DNA from 4 places in the Streptomyces gobitricini genome. Region 2 is predicted to be linked to each of the others. Evidence: riboswitches for the same ligand, from Rfam matches in the RefSeq annotation. Region 2 holds a riboswitch; each other region holds the start of a gene.
What was found. A riboswitch is a leader RNA that binds a small molecule or an ion and turns the genes downstream of it on or off. The one in region 2 is predicted to bind cobalamin.

Region 1 (4,378 bases), on a different contig from region 2:
GGACCTCGCGTCCCACCGGTCGGGCCGGTAGCGGGTGCGCACCGAACGGCGACCGCCCAGCCGCAGCCCCGCCAGCGCCATGGCCACCCCCACCGCGACGAGCGGCACCGCGTACGAGCCCCCCGCGGCGGTCAGCAGGCCGTAGGCGCCGACGCACACGCCCAGCAGCCCGCCCAGCGTCAGGACGGTGGTGGTGTGCCGTACCGCGCGCGGCACCGGCGCCGTCCGCCCGTACCCCCGCGCGTCCATCGACGCGGCGACCGCCACCGACCGCTCCAGCGCGCCCTCCAGCACCGGCAGCCCCACCTGGAGCACCGCCTTCACCCCGCCCGTCGGCCGTCCCCGCAGCCGCCGGGCGGTCCGCAACCGCGCCACGTCGGCGACCATGTTCGGCGCGAACGTCATCGCGACGACCACCGCGACCCCGACCTCGTACAGCGCGCCGGGCAGCGACTTCAGCAGCCGCGCCGGGTTGGCGAGCGCGTTGGCGGCGCCCACGCAGATCAGCAGCGTGGCCAGCTTCGCCCCGTCGTACAGCGCGAACACCAGTTGCTCGGCCGTCACCCGGCCCCCGATCCGCACGCCCCGCGCCCAGTCGGGCAGCGGCACTTCGGGGAGCGTGACCAGCACGCGCGTACCGGGAATGGGGGAACCGAGGAACACCGAGAAGACCAGCCGGATCACCAGGACCGCCAGGCCCAGCTTCACGAACGCCCCGTACGAGCGGGCCCACGGCGCGTCGGTGCGGCGGGCCGCCACCACGTACCCGGCGACACCGACCAGCAGGCACAGCAGCAGGGGGTTGGTCGTACGGGACGCGGCGGCGGCCAGGCCCAGGGCCCACAGCCACCAGGCGCCCGCGTGCACGGCGTTGGAGCGGTTCGCCTCGGGAGCGCGCGGGTTCAGCGGGTTCATCGGCGACGGCGGCGGGCCTGCCACACGGCGGCGGCGCCCAGGACCGTGACGGCGGCCACTCCGGCGACCACCCCGACGGACGGCCCCGGTTCGGGGTCCGTGACGGGGCGGGACCCGGACGAAGGTGCCGGGGACGGTGCCGGGGACGTGGCCGGGCCCGGTCCGCCGGGAGCCGACGACACCCGCTCCCCGCAGCCCGTCCTCGGGTAGCCGGCGATCGCGCACAGCAGCGCCTGGCTGTCGTACCGCAGCGGCTTCGCCACCGCCGCGAGGGCCTCCGCGCCGGTCGCGTCGGTCCGTACCCGCGCGCACGCCGTCCGCGGCGCGGGCGGCGGGCCGGTGCCCTCGGCCGCGTCCGCGACCGTACCGAAGTCGATGACGACGGCGACCCGCTTGGTGCCGTCCTCCGCGGGTGTCGCCCCGCAGATCGCGGCGAAATCGGGTGCCCGGCGAGGCTGTTGGGCGTCCTGCGAATCGGCGCTCACGGCGAACCGGTAACCGTTGACGTCACCGTCGGCGGGCCGGGCGGTGGCCGGCCCCAGCGTGGCGTACGTCCACCCGCCGCCCCCGCTCTCCCAGAACGACCAGTAGCGGTAGCCGGCCGCCCCGGCCGTCCCGGGGAGGCCGAGCAGCACGGCGCAGACCGTGAGGAGCAGGACCGGGAACCGTGCGCGCGTCACGGCTGCCGGTTCCGCTTGCGGCCGCTGAGCAGGAAGCCGATGCCCGCGCCGGCCACCAGGAGGATGGCGACGGCCGGCCAGACGTCGAAGCCCGGGTCCTCCTCCTCGGTCCTGTCCTCCGGCCTCTCCTCCAGGGGCAGCGACTTCGGCGCCGGTCCGGTCGCGTTGAGCCGCTGTACGAGGTCGACGCCGCCGAAGTCGCGGGCGTCCGCGCCCACCGCGTGGGCGGCGAGGACGAGCTGGGCGTAGGCGGCGGGGCCGCTCTCCTCGGCCCAGGCCGCGGAGTTCCGCTTCAGCCACTCCAGGGCGCGGGTCGCCGTGTCGATGTGCCCGGCCGCGCCGAGGGCGATGACGGCGTCGGCCGTGTTGCCGAAGTCCGGCCGGGGCGCGGTGGTGGCGGCGCCCGGCATCGGCGGCAGATCGAGGTGGCCGGTGCCCGCCAGGGTGCCGACCAGATGGGCGGCGCCGTTGCGGGCGGCACGCTCCACACTCGGTTTGTCCCCTGCCGCGCAGGTCGGCTTCTGCTCCGGCCTCGCCCCCCGCGTCTGGAGGTCCTTGCCGAGCCCGGCGAGCACGGCGGCGGCGGTGGCGTCGTCGTTCGCGACGAGCGCGCCGGTCTTCGCGTCGGGCTGGTAGGCGAAGGCGCCCGCGCCCGCCTTGGCGTCGCAGGGGATCGCGAGGCCGAGCAGCGTGTCGTAGGGCGTCTTGCCGCCGCTGGACCGGATGTCGCCGGGCCGGTGGCCGGTCGCGGCGAGGGCGCTGACGACGATCGACGTGGAGTTGGCGTCGCTGGGCGCGCCGGGGTTGTAGCCCCAGCCGCCGTCCTCGTTCTGCACGCCCTTCAGCCAGGCGGCGCCCGCGCCCATGGCCTTGCTGACCGGGTCGGTGCCGGGCTCGGCGGCCTCCGGCTTGTCGACGCCGGACAGGGCCTGGACGGCGACGGCGGTGGCGTTGGTGTCCAGCGGTGTCTTCGGGTCGCAGGTCCTGGCCGGATCGGGGCGGTAGGAGGCGAAGCCGCCGCTGTCGCACTGCTGGTCCAGCAGCCAGTCCACCGCCTTGCGGTTCGGTTCGACGCCCGCCACCTGCTGGGCCATGAAGGCGAGCGACTGCCGCCACACACCGTCGTAGGCCGGGTCCTTGGTGCCGTACAGACCGGCCGGGACGACGGGGGAGGGGGCCGGTGACGGCGCCGCGTGGGCGGCCGGGGAACCGCCGGACAGCAGGACGGCGGCCGCGGCGAGCGCGGCGGCGCCGTGGCGTACGCGAACGGTGGTCATGGCTTGGGGCGGCCTCTCCTGCGGGGGCCGGGCACCGGCACGCGAAAAGGCACCAGGCTCCGGCCCCGTATTCCTCGACGGTGCCGGCCACCGGGCGCTGGGTCCCGATGACGCGAGCCGAACACGTGCTCGTGCGGGGCATTCCGGCTCACCGCCGGACGGCGGTCTCACGGCTGCGTGGTCAGCGCCGGATTCGCACCGGCTTCCCCCCGTACGGGCATGATGACGACGCGCTCACTCTACCGGCGGGTCAGGACGGCTCACACGCGACGTACGTCACGGGGCCGCTGCCCGGGTATGGCCCCGGCGCGCCCCGGTGAGCGGCTCGCCGGACGCGATCTCCCGGTCGGGCAGGGCGGGCCGCGCGGGGGGTGCGGCGGACCCGCCGGGCGGCGCGGACCGACCGGAGCGGGCGATGCGCGGAGCGGGGCGAGGGGCCGGGACGGACGCCGACGAGGGGCCCTGGCGGCGGTGGAGGGGCCCCGGGGAGGCGGCCGCCCCGCCCGGCGAAGCGCCGAATGAGCGGCGAAGGGACGGCACGCGGAGCCCGTCGTCGCGCGGGCCGGCCCTTCCTCTGCGAAGCTCGATCCTGATCACGGGGGCATGGGGCCCGCGTGCACAGCGGATTGGGGTATTCGTGCGCAAGGCGATTGCGGTGTCCCCTGCTCGAGCGAAGTCGGGAGGTTGGGGGAGGGCGGCCGCGGCCGCCGGTGTGGTGCTGCTGGTCGCGGGCTGCGGCGGCGGTTCCGACAAGGAGACGGGGACCCCCGCGCCCCCGTCCGGCGCCACGGCCCCGGTGGGGGCGGGTGCGGAGGCCGAGGCCGGTGGCGGCCCGGACGCCGCCGCGGTGACCGAGGAGATCTCGGCCGCGGCCACGGCTGCGGGCTTCACCGAGGAGCCCTCCGACGAGGACGTGCCCCCGGCCCTCAAGCCCTGCATGGTCTCCTGGCAGGTCGACGACGAGAAGGTCACCGACTCCGAGAAGTCCTACGACGACACGGTCGCGGCGCTCGCCAGGAGCGGCTGGAAGGAGTCGCAGAAGTTCGACCACAAGGGCTCGGTCATCACGTCGCTGGACAAGGGCGGCTGGACGGTGAAGGCGAGCCACCACGGTCAGGGCGGCTTTCTGACGGTCTCGTTCGTCGCCACCGACAACGGACCGGAATGCGAGAAGCTCTTCAAGGAAGACCTGGAGAAGAACAAGAACGCGCGGTAACCGTCCGCCGCGCCGACCGGTCAGACCGAGCCGGACGCCCCGGCCCCGGCCGCGTCTCCGTACCCCGCCCCGTCTCCGTGCCCGGCCTCGCTTCCGGCCCCGGCAGCGGCGCCGGGCGTGTCCGGGGACGTCAGGTCGATCAGGCGGCACACCGTCTCGATGTCGGTCCGCACCTGGGCGATCGACGCCCGTCCGGACAGCCAGGTGATCAGTGCCGAGTGCCAGGTGTGCTCGATCACCCGCACGGCGGAGAGCTGCTGCGGCGTCGGGCGCTCCAGCCCCGTCGCCTC
Region 2 (4,378 bases):
CGCGGAGCGGGGAACCGGACGGACCGGCGGGCACGAAGCCGCCGCCCAGGGCGTGCACGGCGTGGGCCAGCTCGTCGGTGGTGGCGGCGAGGCGGGGCACGACCTGGCGGGCGGCGAAGTCGAGGATCGCGGTCACCTGCTCGCCGTGGCCCTCGGCGACGGCGGCGACGGCGGCCGGGTCCCAGTCGGCGGCCTCCATCGCCTCGACCAGCGCGCGGGCCTTGGCCTCCGCCTCGTCGGCGCCTGTGCGGGTCGCGGCGGACTCGTCCAGCCCGAGGGCCTCGCGCAGGCCGGGCAGGGACTGCGTACCGCCCCAGATCTGGCGGGCGCGGAGGATCGACAGGACCAGGTTGACCCGTTCGGGGCCGGTGGGGGCGCCGCCCAGGACGTGCAGGCCGTCGCGGATCTGGGCGTCCTTGACCTCGCAGAGCCAGCCGTCGACGTGGAGCAGGAAGTCGTCGAACCCGTCGTCGTCCGGGCGGTCCTCCAGACCCAGGTCGTGGTCGAGCTTGGCGGCCTGGATCAGCGTCCAGATCTGGGCGCGGATGGCCGGCAGCTTGGACGGGTCCATGGAGGAGATCTGCGCGTACTCGTCGAGCAGCTGCTCCAGGCGCGTGATGTCGCCGTACGACTCGGCGCGGGCCATCGGCGGCACCAGGTGGTCGACGAGCGTGGCGTGGACGCGGCGCTTGGCCTGGGTGCCCTCACCCGGGTCGTTCACCAGGAACGGGTAGATCAGCGGGATGTCGCCGAGGGCGGCGTCGGGGCCGCACGCGGCGGACAGGCCCGCGTTCTTGCCGGGCAGCCACTCCAGGTTGCCGTGCTTGCCGAGGTGGACCATGGCGTCGGCGCCGAAGCCGCCGTCCTCGGCGCGGGCGGCGATCCAGCGGTAGGCGGCCAGGTAGTGGTGCGACGGCGGCAGGTCGGGGTCGTGGTAGATCGCGATCGGGTTCTCGCCGAAGCCGCGCGGCGGCTGGATGAGGATCAGCAGGTTGCCGCGCCGCAGGGCGGCGAGGACGATGTCGCCCTCCGGGTTGGCGGAGCGGTCGAGGAACATCTCGCCGGGCGGCGGGCCCCAGTGCCGCTCCACCTGCTCGCGCAGCTCCCCGGGGAGCGTGGCGTACCAGCGCTTGTAGTCGGCGGCCGGGATGCGGACCGGGTTCCTGGCCAGCTGCTCCTCGGTGAGCCAGTCCTGGTCGTGGCCGCCGGCCTCGATGAGGGCGTAGATGAGTTCGTCGCCGTCACCGGAGGCGAGGCCCGGGACGTCCTCGTCGCCGAAGTCGTACCCCTCCTCCCGCAGCCGGCGCAACAGCGCGACGGCGGAGGCGGGGGTGTCGAGGCCGACGGCGTTGCCGATGCGGGAGTGCTTGGTCGGGTACGCGGAGAGGACCAGCGCCAGGCGCTTGTCGGCGTTCGGGATGTGGCGCAGCCGGGCGTGGCGTACGGCGATCCCGGCGACGCGGGCGGCGCGCTCGGCGTCGGCGACGTACGCGGGCAGGCCGTCGGCGTCGATCTCCTTGAAGGAGAACGGCACGGTGATGAGGCGGCCGTCGAACTCGGGGACGGCGACCTGGCTGGCGGCGTCGAGCGGCGAGAGGCCCTCGTCGTTCTCCTCCCAGGCGGCGCGCGAGCCGGTCAGGCACAGGGCCTGGAGGATCGGCACGTCGAGCGCGGCGAGGGCGCCCGCGTCCCACGACTCGTCGTCACCGCCCGCCTGCGCCTCGGCCGGCTTGGTGCCACCGGCGGCGAGGACGGTGGTGATGACCGCGTCGGCCGTCCGCAGGCTCTCCAGCAGCTCCGGCTCGGGGGCGCGGAGGGAGGCCACGTAGAGCGGGAGGGCCTGGCCGCCCGCGTCCTCGATGGCGTCGCAGAGGGTGTCCACGAAGGCGGTGTTGCCGCTCATGTGGTGGGCGCGGTAGTACAGGACGGCGACCGTGGGACCGATGGTGGTGCGGGCGGTCCGCTCCAGCGGGCCCCAGGTGGGGGCGGCGGCCGGCGGCTCGAAGCCGTGGCCGGTGAGCAGGACGGTGTCGGAGAGGAAGCGGGCGAGCTGCTCCAGGTTGTCCGGGCCGCCGTGGGCGAGGTAGGCGTGCGCCTCGGCCGCGATGCCGATCGGGACGGTGGAGGTCTCCATCAGCTGGGCGTCGGGGGCCTGTTCGCCGGTGAGGACGACGAGCGGCTTGCCGGTCTCACGGAGGGCCTGGAGGCCTTCCTCCCAGGCGCGGATGCCGCCGAGGAGGCGTACGACGACGAGGTCGGCGCCGTCGAGGAGGCCGTCCAGGTCCTGGACGGGGAGCCGGGCGGGGTTGGCGAACCGGTACTCCACGGGGCCGCCGGCCGCGCGGGCGCTGAGCAGGTCGGTGTCGGAGTGCGACAGCAGCAGGATCGTCGTGGCGGGCGCCGGGGCGGGCGCCGTCTCGGGCGTGGTCGCGTGCGTCATGACGTGCGCAGGCCTTCCTCGGGGTGTCCGCGCCCCGGGTGGTCGTAGGACGGCGGGAGTTCCTGACTCGTCCGGTTCCGGCCGGACTCACAGTGGCGGGACCGCGCCGGATTCTCACCGGGCTTCCTCCCTAGGGCCCTGGGACCCTGTGCCGTCTGCATAGTAGAGGCTGCGCGTATGCTCGCCGCCATGCCGCCCAGCTCACCAAACCCCCAGGACCGGGGTGAAGCGCACATACGGGACCGTGTCCGCGAGCGCGGTGACGCGTGCCCCGGCGCACTCCGGCTGCACCGGGCCGACGACGGATCGCTCGCCCGGCTCCGGGTTCCCACCGGCGTGCTGACGCCCCGTCAAGTGACCGTACTGGCCGACGCGTCGGACCGTCTGGGCGACGGGCACCTCTCCCTCACCTCGCGCGGCAACGTGGAGTTGAGGGGCCTCGGCGACGGCTGCGGAGCCGGGCTGGCGGACCTGCTGCGCGAGGCGGGCCTGCTGCCGTCCGAACGGCACGAGCGGGTACGGAACATGGTCGTCTCGCCGCTCGCCGGGCCGGGTGTGCAGGGGTGGGCCGCCCGCCTGGACGCGCTCCTGTGCGCCGAGGACTGGACGACGGAACTCTCCGGCCGCTTCCTGTTCGCCGTGGACGACGGACGGGGCGACGTGGCGGGGCTGGCCGCCGATGTGACGTTGCTCGCAGCCCCCCACGGCGGCGCCCTGCTGCACGTCGCGGACCGGACCTGGCGGGTCGCCCCCGCCGACGCGCCCCGCGCCGCGCTCGCGGCGGCCGGGGCGTTCCTCGCCGCCGCGCGGCGGGCGGGCACGGGCGCGTGGCGGGTGCGGGAGCTGCCGGCGGGGCAGGACGTGGACGTGACGGAGCACCTGCGGCGGGCGGCGGTCGCGGCCGAGCCCGTACCGGAGGCCGCCCTCCCGGCCGGCGGGCCGCCCCCGCCCGGGGTGATCGGCGACGGCACGGTGTCCGTCCTGGCCCGCCTCGGCCGGGTGAGCTCGGCCCAGTTCCGCGCGCTGCTGCCCGCCGAGGAGGTACGGGTCACCCCGTGGCGCGGCTTCGTACTGCCGGGCCTCGCCGGGCGGGCGGCGGCCGAGGAGCGGCTGCGCGCCCTCGACGGCGCCGGGTTCATCACCCGTACCGACTCCCCCTGGACCGGGGTCACCGCGTGCACCGGACGCCCCGGCTGCGCCAAGTCCCTGTCCGACGTACGGGCGGACGCGCGGCCCCGCGAGGGTGCGCTGCCCGTCCACTGGTCGGGGTGCGCCCGCCGGTGCGGCCACCCGCAGGGCGCGTGGACCGACATGGTCGCGACCGGCGAGGGCGCGTACCAGATGACCGTACAAGGACCGACGAAATGAGCGAGAGCAGAGTGTTCGACTACGAGAAGGACGGCGCGGAGATCTACCGCCAGTCCTTTGCCACGATCCGCGCCGAGGCGGATCTCGCGGGCCTGCCGGCCGACGTCAGCCAGGTCGCCGTGCGGATGATCCACGCCTGCGGCATGGTCGACCTCGTCCGCGACCTGGCGTACACGCCGGACGTCGTGGCCCGCGCCCGTGAGGCGCTGCGCGCCGGCGCGCCGATCCTGTGCGACGCGCGGATGGTCGCCAGCGGCGTCACCCGCAAGCGGCTGCCCGCGGACAACGACGTGGTCTGCACGCTCTCCGACCCGTCCGTCCCGGCGCTCGCCGCCGAGCTCGGGACGACGCGCAGCGCCGCCGCGCTGGAGCTGTGGCGCGACCGGCTGGAAGGGGCGGTCGTCGCGGTCGGCAACGCCCCGACCGCGCTCTTCCGCCTCCTGGAGATGATCGAGGCCGGCGCGCCCCGCCCGGCGGCGGTCATCGGCATACCGGTCGGGTTCATCGGGGCGGCCGAGTCCAAGGACGCCCTGGCGGCCTTCCCGGGCCTCGAGCACCTGGTGGTGCGCG
Region 3 (4,378 bases), on a different contig from region 2:
CGGCACGCGGTGCCGTCGTCGAGGGGCGGTGGCCGGGAGACGGGTGGGCGGAGCTCATTACTGGCAGGCCTCGCAGGACTCGGGGTTTTCCAGGGAGCAGGCGACGGCGTCGGGCTCGGACACCTGCTGGACGGGGACGGTGGGAGCGGCGGTCGCCGGGGTCGCCGCGGACGCGGCGCGGGCGATACGGGTCGCCGGGCGTGAACGCAGGTAGTACGTCGTCTTCAGGCCCTGCTTCCAGGCGTACGCGTACATCGACGACAACTTGCCGATGGTCGGCGTCTCCAGGAACAGGTTCAGCGACTGCGACTGGTCCAGGAACGGCGTTCGGGCGGCCGCCATGTCGATCAGGCCGCGCTGCGGGATCTCCCACGCCGTCCGGTACAGCTCGCGCACCTCGGCCGGGATCCAGGTGAAGCCCTGCACCGAGCCGCTGGACTCGCGCAGCGCCTCACGGGTCTGCGCGTCCCACACACCGAGCCGCTTCAGCTCGTCCACCAGGTACGAATTGACCTGGAGGAACTCACCCGACAGCGTCTCACGCTTGAACAGGTTGGACACCTGAGGCTCGACGCACTCGTACACGCCCGCGATCGAGGCGATCGTCGCGGTCGGCGCGATGGCCAGCAGCAGCGAGTTGCGCATGCCGACCTCGGCGATACGGGCGCGCAGCGCCTCCCACCGCTCGGGCCAGTTCAGCTCCACGTCGTAGTGGTCGGGGTGCAGCACACCGCGTGCGGTCCGGGTCTTCTCCCAGGCCGGCAGCGGCCCGTTGCGCTCGGCCAGGCCGGCGGACGCCTCGTACGCGGCGAGCATGATCCGCTCGGCGATACGCGTCGACAGGGCACGCGCCTCGGCGGAGTCGAACGGCAGCTTCAGCTTGAAGAAGACGTCCTGGAGACCCATCGCGCCCAGACCCACGGGACGCCACCTGGCGTTGGAGCGCCCGGCCTGCTCGGTCGGGTAGAAGTTGATGTCGACGACCCGGTCGAGGAAGGTGACGGCCGTGCGGACGGTCTCGTCCAGCCGCTCCCAGTCCATCGAGTCACCGGACACGAAGGCGCCCAGGTTCACCGAACCCAGGTTGCAGACGGCGGTCTCACCGTCGTCCGTGACCTCCAGGATCTCGGTGCACAGGTTGGACGAGTGGACCGTGTGGCCCGGCTCGGCGGTCTGGTTGGCCGTACGGTTCGAGGCGTCCTTGAACGTCATCCAGCCGTTGCCGGTCTGGGCCAGCGTCCGCATCATCCGGCCGTACAGCTCGCGCGCCGGCATCGTCTTGCGGGCCAGCCCCCCGGCCTCGGCGGCGCGGTACGCGGCGTCGAACTCCTCGCCCCACAGGTCGACCAGCTCCGGCACGTCGGCCGGCGAGAACAGCGACCACTCGGCGTCGGCGTTGACGCGGCGCATGAACTCGTCCGGGATCCAGTGCGCCAGGTTGAGGTTGTGCGTACGGCGGGCGTCCTCGCCCGTGTTGTCGCGCAGCTCCAGGAACTCCTCGATGTCCGCGTGCCACGTCTCCAGGTACACCGCCGCCGCGCCCTTGCGCCGCCCGCCCTGGTTCACGGCCGCCACGGAGGCGTCCAGCGTCTTGAGGAACGGCACGATGCCGTTGGAGTGCCCGTTGGTGCCGCGGATCAGCGAACCGCGCGCCCGGATGCGGGAGTACGACAGGCCGATGCCGCCCGCGTGCTTGGAGAGCCGCGCGACCTGGTGGTAGCGGTCGTAGATGGAGTCCAGCTCGTCCAGGGGCGAGTCCAGCAGGTAGCACGACGACATCTGCGGGTGGCGCGTGCCGGAGTTGAACAGAGTGGGGGAGGAGGGGAGGTACTCCAGCCGGCTCATCAGCCGGTACAGCGCCTCGACCTCGCCCAGCGCGCGCGCCGAGTCGTCCTCGGCCAGCCCGGCCGCCACCCGCAGCATGAAGTGCTGCGGCGTCTCGATCACCTTGCGGGTGATGGGGTGCCGGAGCAGGTAGCGGGAGTAGAGCGTCCGCAGCCCGAAGTAGCCGAACCGGTCGTCGCCGGCCGGGTCGACAGCCGCGTCCATCCGGTCCGCGTGCAGCGTCACGAACGCGGCCGTACGGTCCGCGATCAGACCCTCCCGGTGACCCACGGCCACCGACGCCGAGAACGACACCGCGCCCTGCCCGGCCGCCTCCTCCGCGATGGTCCGGGTCAGCAGCCGCGCCGCGAGCCGGGAGTACGCCGGGTCCTCGGAGATGAGCCCGGCGGCCGCCTCGGTGGCGAGCTCGCGCAACTCGGCCTCGTCCGAACCGGCGTGCCGGCCCCGCAGGGCGGCGGCGGCGACCCGGCCGGGGTCGGTGTCGGACAGATCGGCGGTCAGATCGGTCAGGGTCCGCAGCAGTACGGTCCCGGGTCCGTCGTCTCCGTGGCTCTCGATCGCTGAAACCGGACCGGCTGGCGCGATGGTCACGTGGGGGCTCTCCCTCGCTCGGCTCGGGGCCACCGGCGGAGCGGGCAGGGGAGCGGGCACGCCCGGGCACAGGGCGTGGAGCACCGCGTCCACCGGCCCATTCCGCGAGGCCCGGACGTCTGGGCACCCGGTCCGGAGGGTCCGGGTGCGCTGTCGGCAGGTCTTCGGACTCGTACGTACACAAAGGCACACCAACACACCGTTGCGGGACAGTTCCGGATTTCCACCGGATTCCCCTGCGGCGACAGCGAGCACGAGCATACATGTGGGGGGCGGCTGTTGAGTCACCCCCCACATGTTGTGTCTTCCGTGGCTCAGAACTCCAGCGCGTAGGTGGAGAGCGTCACGCCCGGAGTGGGCTGCCAGTCCCGTTCGGGGGTCCGGACGAACCCCAGCCGGTCATGGATCCGGTGCGCCGCCCGCATGGACGCCCGCGTGGACAGCACCAGCCGCGCGCACCCCTCCACCTCCCGGGCCCGCTCCACACACGCCCGTACGAGCGCCTCGCCCGCGCCCCGCCGACGCGCCTCCCGTGCCACCGCCAGCATCCCGAGCTCCGCCTCCCCGGCCCGCGCGAGGCCGGCCCACGGGCCGCCGCCCTCCGCGACGAACGTCACCCCGCCGAGCACCCGTCCGTCCTCCCCGACCGCGACCAGCACCTCCGCCTCCGCGGCCCGCCGGGGCACGTCCCGCAGCTCGATGAGGTACTCGTCGCTCTCCCCGAAGGCCAGCAACCCGTCGCCGAGATAGGCCTGGGCCGTGACCTCGGCGAGCGCCCGGTGTTCCTCCGGCCGTACCGGCCTGATGGTGATGTCCATGGTCCGAGTGTGGAGGGGTACGGCGACGGGCCGCCGCATTTCCGTCCCCGGAAACACGGCGGCCCGTCGTGCGGTCACCCGCTCAGCAGCAGCGGAACCCGTCGCGGGGGTCCACCTCCCGCGCGTCGGTGCGCCTGCGCTCGAACTCGCGGCGGGTCATGACCTCGGCGCCGGGATCGCGGGAGCGGGTGTGGGCGACGTACTTGTCGTACGTGGCCTCGCCGGACACCTCGCGGACGTACCAGCGGACCCAGGCCGCCGCGCGCCGCAGCCGGCCGCCCGGCCCCCCGGCCGCCGCGGGGCTCACCTGGAGCCGGCCCCGGCCGGTACGCCGTCACCGCTGCCGCCGTCCTTGGGGACGCCGCCCTCGGGGCCGAGCCCGGCCGCGGCCAGCTCGGCCTTCTCCGCCGCGGTGGGGAACAGTCCGGCCGGAGCGATGATCCGGGACTCGGTGTACGGGGCCTCCGAGAGCTTGATGCCGGCGGGCCGGGTGACGGCCCGGTAGCAGACCCGTCCCGCGTCGGCGATCACCACGATGATGAGGAGGGCGAAGAGGGCGGAGAGGATCCCGTCGATCGTGGAGTTGGTGACGACGGTGTGCATCTCGTCCATCGACTTGGCGGGGGGCAGCACCTGCCCGGAGTCGATGCCCGCCTGGTACTTCTCGCGCTGGGCGAAGAAGCCCACCCGGGGATCGCCCGAGAAGATCTTCTGCCAGCTGGCGGTGAGGGTGACGGCCACGTCCCAGGCGAGCGGCACCCCGGTGACCCACGCCCACTTCAGGCGGCCGGACTTGACCAGCAGGGTCGTACAGACGGCCAGCGCCACGGCGGCCAGCAACTGGTTGGCGATGCCGAACAGCGGGAACAGCTGGTTGATGCCGCCCAGCGGGTCGTGCACACCGACCCAGAGGAAGTAGCCCCAGCCGCCGACGACGACCGCGCTGGCGAACCAGACGCCGGGCTTCCAGCTGACCTGCTTGAACGGCTTGTAGACGTTGCCGAGCATGTCCTGGAGCATGAAGCGGCCCACGCGGGTGCCGGCGTCCACCGTGGTCAGGATGAACAGCGCCTCGAACATGATGGCGAAGTGGTACCAGAACGCCTTCATGGCGGTACCGCCGA
Region 4 (4,378 bases), on a different contig from region 2:
TCAGACGAGCGGCGGACTGTTCGACAGTGACCTGGGGGATCGTCTCGTCGATGACCGCGGCCGCGTAGGCGGGAGTCTGCAGCAGGCCCGGGACCACCATGGGCTCGTAGGTACGGATGGAGGCGGCCTCCGCCTCCAGGCCGACATACACGCTGTGGGGGATGTCGCCGTAGGCGTACCACCAGCCCTGCCGGCCCGACTCCCTGGCCAGCTCCATCAGGAAGTCGACGACACCCTGGTCGGTGACCCCGTAGAGCCGGCACAGATCTCGCACATCACGGGCGCTGACGGCACGGCGGCCGGTCTCCATGTGACTGACCTTGGCCTGGGAGATCAGTAAGCGCGCCGCCACCTGCGTACCGGTCAGGCCGCTGGCCAGACGGAGCCGCCGCAACTCCGCTCCCAGGCGCCGTCCCCTGACGGTGGGATTGCTGTTCGCCGCCACCGGCGGTGTACCTCCTGCTCCGATCCACTCTGTACCGCCAGCAGGTTGGCATGCCGCACCGACTGTTGATCACCCGCCGTGCCGCCGGATCCGAGGACGGCAGAAACGGACTGTGACCGTGTAATTTGCCCCCGGCGATGCCCCGGGCAGACCAGTGCCGCGCGGTACGCCGGCCGGTGTCCCCGCCCCGCACTCGCCGTCCACGCCGCCACCATGGGCGCCGGCGACAGCGTGAACAGCCGGCCCGGGGAAGCCTCCGCCCCGGGAGTCCACCGTCGTGCCGGAGCACGCCAGGGACCAGGGCCGCATCGAAAGTGGGTGCGGCGACGGACGTGCCGTAGTACTTCTGGGGAGACCAGAGACACGTTTGTTCTCGATCGGAGTCATCGATGGCTGTTCGCCGTGTCGTGCCCAACATCCAGTCGGAGGCTGCGCAGGAGAGCCGGGAGTTCTATGGCCTGCTGGGCTTCGAGGAGGTCATGAACCACGGCTGGATCATGACGCTCGCCTCCCCGTCCGTCCCGGCAGCGCAGGTCAGCGTCATGACCAGTGACAAGACCGCGCCTGTCACCGCCGACATGAGCGTCGAGGTGGACGACGTGGATGCGGCTTACGCGGTCATGCGGCAGAGCGGTGCGGAGATCCTGCACCCCCTACAGGATGAGGAGTGGGGCGTACGGCGGTTCTTCGTCCGCGATCCCAGCGGACGGGTGGTCAATGTGCTGGGCCACCGCTGACAGCCTCTCCCGCACCCTGGTGAAGGTGCTGGTCACTGCCATCTGTCAAGAGTTGTCCCGCAACCGATCTTGGCTGAAGGTGGTTGGTCAGGGCTGGATCCTGGTTGACTGCCGGCCCTGACGCGGTGCCGTCATGAACCGCCGCTTCCGTGCCGCGGCCTCTCGCCTTCGAGCACGCAGTCGCCGCAGAATCCGTTCCCAGGGACCCGGTAGTAGAGGCAGCAACTGTTGCGGCGGTAGGCGAGGGGGTCGACGGTGAGGACGCCCGCACTCGCGAGCGGTTCCCGCGCCAGCAGGGCGGCGGCGACCGGGAGCGGTGACCGCGGGGCGTCCGGGACGCGGGCGAGCAGCACCCGTACGGCGCCGACGAGCGCGGAGGCGGTGTTGCCGTGCAGGATCCTGGGCGAAAGGCCGAAGTCCCGCCGGAGGGCGTCGCCCAGCGGCAGCAGATGCCGTACGACGACGGTCTCGTACAGCGCGGCGGGCAGGTCCCCGGCGGTCGCGGCGGGCACCTGCGGAAGCCAGAGCTCGATCGGGCCGGACTCCGGGGTGCGCCACCACACCCGCTCGGGTGTCAGGTCCGTGGCCCGGCCGGTCAGTGTGGCCGTGGCGAGCGCGACGGACCACAGGCGGGCGGCCGTGCCGATGTGGAGCGTCGAGGCCGCGACGCGCCGCTGGTCGGTGCCGAGCCGGCGGGCCGTCTCCGCCACGTACGCCGCCAAGGGCGCCGGGTCGTGGTGGAGCGCGGTGAACGGCCGGAAGTCGCCGGCGTCGGCACGTGGGCCGCTGGACACGGCGAAGTAGGGGCCGACGGCGGCGACCCTGACGAGCGTGCCGTCGGTCACCGTCTGCGCACCGTGCGGGCCGGGTAGTGGCCGTGCCGGGGGTGGCGCGCCGGTGACGCGGGTGACGCCGGGGCGCGCGGAAGAGGGTGGGGGTGGGCACACAGGTGCCACCGTCCTCTCTCGGGGAGATCCGCCCCGGTACGTCGGGGTGCGACGGCGTGAGTCTCCTGACTCGGGATCGACGCTCCCCCGGTCTTCCCAGCCCCTGGGGGACGGTGACCGTGGCGGGTTCGCTCCCCCTTCACAGTGGCGGTACCGTGCCGGATTCCCACCGGCTTCCTCGTTCCGCCGTCGCGGGCCAGGTGGCAGGATCCCAGACGGGCCGTATACCGCGCCAGGGCTTTCCACCGCTACGGCCAGAAACAGGCCGACGGCGGCCATGGCCCTGTCGTGGCGGGTGGCACCTTCCCAGGGGCGCACGGTTCCGGCCATGCGCCCTTTCACCCGTCCGCCACATTTACGTAAGATCATCTGGTCATCACCGCGACGGGAGACAGGAAGCCGGTGCGATTCCGGCACGGTCCCGCCACTGTGACCGGGGAGTGCACCCCTTCAGTACGCCACTGCGCACCGCGCGGGAAGGCGGGGGGAACGTCGATCCGGGAGTCAGGACACTGGCCTGTCGCGGGCCCGTTCCGAGGAGCGCGGACTCCCCAGGAGGCTTTACGTGTACGACGGCACGCCCCGTCCTGTCTCTCCCCCGCCCGTTTCCCGCCGCCGCGCCCTGCGCGCCGCGGCCGTCTCGCTCGCCCTGTCCACCGCCCTGCTGGCCGGCTGCGCCGCGGGCACCGGTTCCGGGCACCGGCCGAAGGCGGAGTCGTCACCGGTCAAGGGCTTCCCGGTCACCGTCGACAACTGCGGCACCAGCACCACCTACCGGAAGCCGCCCGCCCGTGTGGTCACCATCCACCAGCACCCCGCCGAGCTGATGCTGGCCCTCGGGCTGAAGGACCGGCTGGTCGGCACGGCGTTCCCCGACTCGGCAGTCCTTCCGCACCTGAGAAAGGACTACGAGGCGGTCCCCGAACTGGCGAAGAAGGAGCCGTCCTTCGAGACCGTCCTCGACGCCGAGCCCGACTTCGTCTACGGCGGCTACGGCAGCGCGTTCGCCGAGAACGAGGGGCGGTCGCGCACGGCGTTCGCGGACGCCGGCATCGACACCTACCTGAACCGGGAGTACTGCGGCAAGAAGCAAGTGTCGATGAAGGACACCTACGACGAGATCCGCACGATCGGCTCCGTGTTCGGGGTGCCGGAGCGGGCCGACCGGCTGGTGGCCGACCTCCGGGGCCGCGTCGACAGGGCGGCGGCGGCCGTGAAGGGTGCGCCGGCCGTGCCGGTGTTCGTCTACGACAGCGGTGACAAGGCGGCGTTCACCGCCGGCGGCAAGAGCCTCGGCACCGAGATCATCAGGCTCGCCGGCGGACGGAACGTCTTCGCCGACCTCGACGACGTCTTCGGCGACGCGTCCTGGGAGCAGGTCGTCGCCCGGAAGCCCGAGGTCATCGCGATCTACGACTACGCGGGCGCCGGAAGCGTCGAGCAGAAGAAGAAGTTCCTGCTCTCCCTGCCGGCTCTCGCCGACGTCCCCGCCATCAGGAACAAGCGCTTCGTCGTACTGCCGCTGACCGCGACCCTGATCGGCGTCCGCCCGCCGTACGCGGTCGAGGGCCTCGCACGCGCGCTCCACCCCGAGCGGTTCCGGTGACGGCGACCGCGCCGGCCGAGGCGGCCTCCCGCTCCGCGTCCGTCGGCAGGAGCGACGCACCAGGGCCACGGCGTGCTCCTTTCGCCCTGGTTCTGGGGGTACTCGGCGTCGCCCTCGCACTCTCCGCCGTCGCGGGAATGGCCATCGGCTCGGTGCACGTGCCGCCCGGCGAGGTGTGGGGCATCGTGACGCACGCCCTGGGTCTGGACCGGCACGAACCGGTCTGGTCACGGGCGCGCGAGACGATCGTCCTCGATGTACGGGCGCCGCGCGTGCTGCTCGGGGCGCTGGCGGGAGCGGGGCTGGCGGTGGTGGGTTCGGCCATGCAGGCGTTGGTGCGCAACCCGCTCGCGGAACCGTACCTGTTGGGGGTGTCCTCCGGGGCGTCGCTGGGTGCCGTCGCGGTTCTCGTCTTCGGAGTGAGCCTGTTCGGTCCGGTTTCGCTGTCGGTCGCCGCCTTCGCCGGGGCGTTGCTGACGCTGTTGCTCGTGTACACCACGGCACGGACCGGCGGGCGGATCACGTCGACGCGCCTGGTGCTGTCCGGGGTGGCTTTCGCCGCCGTACTCACCGCGGTGATGGACCTGCTGCTGCTGACCAGCGACCGTGGCAACGAGGCGCGAGCGGTGCTCGCCTGGACCCT

Region 1: linked by a shared signal. The riboswitch ahead of ABD347_RS01190 (SCO2321 family membrane protein) and the one ahead of cobN (cobaltochelatase subunit CobN) in region 2 are both predicted to bind cobalamin.
Region 3: linked by a shared signal. The riboswitch ahead of ABD347_RS27150 (ribonucleoside-diphosphate reductase subunit alpha) and the one ahead of cobN (cobaltochelatase subunit CobN) in region 2 are both predicted to bind cobalamin.
Region 4: linked by a shared signal. The riboswitch ahead of ABD347_RS16215 ((2Fe-2S)-binding protein) and the one ahead of cobN (cobaltochelatase subunit CobN) in region 2 are both predicted to bind cobalamin.

Annotation. Positions count from the first base shown of each region.
Region 1 covers NZ_BAAASR010000002.1:57,554-61,931, reverse strand. The annotation lists gene ABD347_RS01200 (energy-coupling factor transporter transmembrane protein EcfT) at 1-915, opposite strand, end outside; gene ABD347_RS01195 (SCO2322 family protein) at 912-1,595, opposite strand; gene ABD347_RS01190 (SCO2321 family membrane protein) at 1,592-2,872, opposite strand; cobalamin riboswitch at 2,989-3,109, opposite strand; gene ABD347_RS01185 (hypothetical protein) at 3,528-4,088, shown strand; gene ABD347_RS01180 (TetR family transcriptional regulator) at 4,109-4,378, opposite strand, start outside.
Region 2 covers NZ_BAAASR010000001.1:165,545-169,922, reverse strand. The annotation lists gene cobN (cobaltochelatase subunit CobN) at 1-2,440, opposite strand, end outside; cobalamin riboswitch at 2,477-2,606, opposite strand; gene ABD347_RS00695 (cobalamin biosynthesis protein CobG) at 2,618-3,808, shown strand; gene ABD347_RS00690 (precorrin-8X methylmutase) at 3,805-4,378, shown strand, end outside.
Region 3 covers NZ_BAAASR010000039.1:4,001-8,378, reverse strand. The annotation lists gene ABD347_RS27155 (ribonucleotide-diphosphate reductase subunit beta) at 1-58, opposite strand, end outside; gene ABD347_RS27150 (ribonucleoside-diphosphate reductase subunit alpha) at 58-2,436, opposite strand; cobalamin riboswitch at 2,575-2,697, opposite strand; gene ABD347_RS27145 (GNAT family N-acetyltransferase) at 2,751-3,254, opposite strand; gene ABD347_RS27140 (YbdD/YjiX family protein) at 3,337-3,561, opposite strand; gene ABD347_RS27135 (carbon starvation CstA family protein) at 3,558-4,378, opposite strand, start outside.
Region 4 covers NZ_BAAASR010000018.1:172,613-176,990, forward strand. The annotation lists gene ABD347_RS16205 (helix-turn-helix domain-containing protein) at 1-445, opposite strand, end outside; gene ABD347_RS16210 (VOC family protein) at 835-1,182, shown strand; gene ABD347_RS16215 ((2Fe-2S)-binding protein) at 1,314-2,027, opposite strand; cobalamin riboswitch at 2,166-2,335, opposite strand; cobalamin riboswitch at 2,483-2,664, shown strand; gene ABD347_RS16220 (ABC transporter substrate-binding protein) at 2,695-3,735, shown strand; gene ABD347_RS16225 (FecCD family ABC transporter permease) at 3,732-4,378, shown strand, end outside.